Regions from separate parts of the Peribacillus sp. FSL K6-1552 genome, predicted to be linked through region 1. Evidence: a T-box and tRNA genes for the amino acid it is inferred to sense, from the RefSeq annotation. Region 1 holds a T-box; the other holds one or more tRNA genes.
The links. A T-box is a leader RNA that pairs with one kind of tRNA and senses whether it is charged. The one in region 1 lies ahead of tyrS (tyrosine--tRNA ligase), so its partner is inferred to be a tRNA-Tyr.
Positions count from the first base shown of each region.

Region 2: it encodes a tRNA-Tyr, which carries the amino acid that the T-box ahead of tyrS (tyrosine--tRNA ligase) is inferred to sense. The anticodon was not compared.

Region 1 is NZ_JBBOST010000001.1:4,401,226-4,403,399, reverse strand. Features, by position in the region: gene NST21_RS21195 (transglycosylase domain-containing protein) at 1-295, opposite strand, end outside; T-box leader at 442-659, shown strand; gene tyrS (tyrosine--tRNA ligase) at 730-1,986, shown strand; gene rpsD (30S ribosomal protein S4) at 2,092-2,174, opposite strand, start outside.
Region 2 is NZ_JBBOST010000001.1:785,409-787,582, reverse strand. Features, by position in the region: gene NST21_RS03750 (hypothetical protein) at 1-178, opposite strand, end outside; tRNA gene NST21_RS03745 (tRNA-Leu) at 541-621, opposite strand; tRNA gene NST21_RS03740 (tRNA-Cys) at 630-703, opposite strand; tRNA gene NST21_RS03735 (tRNA-Gly) at 712-786, opposite strand; tRNA gene NST21_RS03730 (tRNA-Gln) at 790-864, opposite strand; tRNA gene NST21_RS03725 (tRNA-His) at 903-978, opposite strand; tRNA gene NST21_RS03720 (tRNA-Trp) at 996-1,069, opposite strand; tRNA gene NST21_RS03715 (tRNA-Tyr) at 1,080-1,163, opposite strand; tRNA gene NST21_RS03710 (tRNA-Thr) at 1,179-1,254, opposite strand; tRNA gene NST21_RS03705 (tRNA-Phe) at 1,262-1,337, opposite strand; tRNA gene NST21_RS03700 (tRNA-Asp) at 1,350-1,425, opposite strand; tRNA gene NST21_RS03695 (tRNA-Met) at 1,431-1,504, opposite strand; tRNA gene NST21_RS03690 (tRNA-Val) at 1,595-1,670, opposite strand; tRNA gene NST21_RS03685 (tRNA-Glu) at 1,685-1,759, opposite strand; tRNA gene NST21_RS03680 (tRNA-Ser) at 1,769-1,860, opposite strand; tRNA gene NST21_RS03675 (tRNA-Asn) at 1,866-1,940, opposite strand; rRNA gene rrf (5S ribosomal RNA) at 1,950-2,065, opposite strand.

The DNA.
Region 1 (2,174 bases):
CCAAGTATACTTTATCCGCAAAGTATACCTCAGAGGTCTCTTCATAATTGTAAATGTCCTTTTTTAAATCATCCTTTGAGCGTACCGGCTCATTATTGACGAGGGCAGCGAAATAGCCGGCTCCAACGCCGCCGGCGAATGAGAATCCTAGAACCCCAACAATAATGAGGATCAACGTTAGGTTCCAAATGACTTGGTATGTAACCCTTGCATTTTTTTGTGTTTTTTCATTTTGAAAAAAACGGGTTAGCTGTTTCCATGCTGTTTGAAATCTATCTTTTTGATTATTATTCATGTATCATACCCCCTGAAATCACATATATTATAGCATATAACACGGAAGGGAAAGGCGAACTTTCATATTTTTCTAGAATCTGTAAGGGTGATGTTGACAATGAATGTTATGTATGATAAAAACTTATTAACAATAAAATTTATTAAAAAAGCGCGATGATAGGACCCAGTAGTCAAACTATCCCTGTTTTAGAGAGCCGGTGGTCAGTGGAAATCGGTACATATAGTGAGATGAATTACTTCCTTGAGCATTTGCTGTGAAATGATTTAGTAGCAGGAAACGGTTGACGACCGTTATTCGTCTCGAGCGGAGGACGCTTTATGTCCTCAAGTTGGGTGGTACCGCGAATTTATTCGTCCCTTCATATTTATATGAAGGGGCGTTTTTGTATGCTTTTTGCGGGATATTTTCGGATTTGAAGGAGGAATTATAAAATGGAATTGCTAAAGGAACTCGAGTGGAGAGGGATTATTTATCAACAAACGGATGAAGAGGGTTTTAAGGACCTTTTAGAAAAAGAAAAAATTTCTTTATACTGTGGGGTAGACCCAACAGCGGATAGTATGCACATCGGACATCTACTGCCATTCTTGACAATGCGCCGTTTTCAACAGCACGGTCATCGTCCCCTTGTACTTGTAGGCGGAGCGACTGGACTTATCGGTGATCCAAGCGGTAAAAAAGAAGAACGCCAGCTGCAAACGTTGGAAAAAGTGCTTTATAATGCCGACTGTATTAAAGGGCAGCTATCCCAAATCTTTGAATTTGAAGGTGAAAATGGCGCAGTTATGGTCAATAACTATGACTGGATCGGTAAAATCGACATGGTTACGTTCTTGCGTGATTACGGGAAATACATCGGCATTAACTACATGTTGGCAAAAGACACGGTTGCTTCCCGTTTGGAAACAGGGATTTCTTTTACGGAATTCGCGTATACAATTTTACAAGGGATCGACTTTGGTCATTTATACGATAATCATGACTGTAAGTTGCAAATTGGCGGAAGTGATCAGTGGGGCAATATTACGACCGGTCTTGAAATGATTCGTAAATCGCATGACGAGGAAGCAAAAGCGTTCGGCATGACGATTCCGCTCGTGACGAAAGCGGACGGAACGAAATTCGGTAAAACGGAAGGCGGAGCAATCTGGCTTGATCCGGAAAAAACGACTCCTTATGAATTTTACCAATTCTGGATTAACACAGCGGATGCTGATGTAGTGAAATACTTGAAATTCTTCACATTCCTATCACGTGAAGTAATTGAAGAGTTAGAGCAATCCGTGCAGACTGAACCGCATTTACGTAAAGCGCAAAAAGCTTTAGGGGAAGAAATGACACGTTTGATTCACGGGCAGGAAGCTCTTGACCAAGCAATCAAAATCTCTGCAGCTCTATTCAGCGGTGAGGTGAAAAATTTAAGTGCGGCCGAAATTAAATTGGGCTTTAAAGATGTTCCGACCTTTGAACGTGAAAGTAAGGAAGATATCAGCTTAGTTGATTTAATTGTTGAAGCGAAGATTTCTCCATCCAAGCGACAAGCTCGTGAAGATATTCAGAATGGTGCAATCTCCATCAATGGCGAGAAAGTGACTGATCTGCAATATGTCGTGGCTGAAGAGGTTAAGATTGAAGGAGAGTTCATCCTTGTTCGTCGCGGTAAGAAGAAATATACATTAGTGAAATGAGAAAACAAGGCCCGGCTGAATCTCAGTCGGGCCTTGTTTTCTCTGGAAGTTGAGTTCTGTACACAAAAAAAAACCCATCCAAGGATGAGGTTTTTTTTGAAGTTATTAACGAGAGTAGAACTCAACGATAAGAGCTTCGTTAATTTCAGCAGGCAATTCAGAACGTTCTGGTAAACGAGTGAAAGTAC
Region 2 (2,174 bases), 3.6 Mb from region 1:
CCTGAGCGTTTACAAACCCATTCCTAACCATACATAATACAACATCACTTATAGGAGCACCTACCCGTAGGAACTCTCTACACGGGGATGCGCTTCCGATTATTTCAAATTTAGCAATATTCTCAAAATCATCTTCATCTCTAACTATAATGACTACATCTGGCCGTTTATTACTCATACAACCACCTCCTTTTGATGTCATAAATTAAATTATTCAGTTGTACATGAAGTTGTCGCGGCTTTTTTATTAATAAATTTTTAGGAAATATTTATCATTTTAGAGAAATGGGAGGGTCGCTAGACTCTTATCTATTAAACTACACCGTGAGGTTGCCACGGAGATCAATCGGCAGCTTCGTTCCGCTAACAGGTAACGTTAGTTCAAACAACTGCCCTTTCAGTGGGCGTTTTTTTTTGGTCGAAAATCAAAACATTCTGATTTAACATAGCCTAAATAAAAACGCACGACTAAAAATCCGTGAAAACACGAAAAAACGGCTTTCCAATTAAGGAAAACCGCTTTATATCGCCGTTCTAAGATACCGGTGGCCGGGGTCGAACCGGCACTCCAGAGGAACACGATTTTGAGTCGTGCGCGTCTGCCAATTCCGCCACACCGGCATTTTTGTTGGAGGCGGCAACCGGAATCGAACCGGTGGTAAAGGTTTTGCAGACCTCTGCCTTACCGCTTGGCTATGCCGCCAACGTTTTTGGAGCGAAAGACGGGATTCGAACCCGCGACCCCAACCTTGGCAAGGTTGTATTCTACCACTGAACTACTTTCGCGAATGGCTGGGCTAGAAGGGATCGAACCTTCGCATGACGGAATCAAAATCCGTTGCCTTACCGCTTGGCTATAGCCCATTGACGTTATATTTATTATACCATCATTTATTAAAAAATGGGGCGACTGATGGGAATCGAACCCACGAATGCCTGAACCACAATCAGGTGCGTTAACCACTTCGCCACAATCGCCATTATAAAATTAAAATTGGCAGGGGTAGTAGGACTCGAACCCACACTGGAGGTTTTGGAGACCTCTGTTCTACCTTTAAACTATACCCCTATAAATAAAATGGTGGAGGGGGGCAGATTCGAACTGCCGAACCCGAAGGAGCGGATTTACAGTCCGCCGCGTTTAGCCACTTCGCTACCCCTCCGCATATGGATGTTACTGGTGCCGGCAAGAGGACTTGAACCCCCAACCTACTGATTACAAGTCAGTTGCTCTACCAGTTGAGCTACACCGGCACTACAATGGTGGCTCAGGACGGAATCGAACCGCCGACACAAGGATTTTCAGTCCTTTGCTCTACCGACTGAGCTACTGAGCCAAACAATAAAAATGGCGGTCCCGACGGGAATCGAACCCGCGATCTCCTGCGTGACAGGCAGGCATGTTAACCGCTACACCACGGGACCATAGATTGCGGGGACAGGATTTGAACCTGCGACCTTCGGGTTATGAGCCCGACGAGCTACCGGACTGCTCCACCCCGCGACGTTAATAATGCTGCTATTGCATCAAGTTTTCGTTTTAACTGTTTCATCATATCTGATATATAGAAACAACTTGTTGCTTTTTAAAAAATGGTGGAGGATGACGGGATCGAACCGCCGACCCTCTGCTTGTAAGGCAGATGCTCTCCCAGCTGAGCTAATCCTCCATATGTTTTCGAAATGGTGACCCGTACGGGATTCGAACCCGTGTTACCGCCGTGAAAGGGCGGTGTCTTAACCGCTTGACCAACGGGCCAGTTGTAAATGGCGGAGAGCAAGGGATTTGAACCCTTGAGACAGGGTTACCCGTCTACACGATTTCCAATCGTGCTCCTTCGGCCACTCGGACAGCTCTCCAATAATGGCTCCGCAGGTAGGACTCGAACCTACGACCGTTCGGTTAACAGCCGAATGCTCTACCACTGAGCTACTGCGGAACGATATAAGCTTGGCGACGTCCTACTCTCACAGGGGGAAACCCCCAACTACCATCGGCGCTGAAGAGCTTAACTGCCGTGTTCGGAATGGGAACGGGTGTGACCTCTTCGCTATCGTCACCAAACATTATTAACATTTTTTCAAGACATATATTATTATAACGTATTTTTGAGAAAATGCAAGAAGAAATTTTCATTCCTTCAAAACTAGATAATAAGAAGGTATTTCATTTT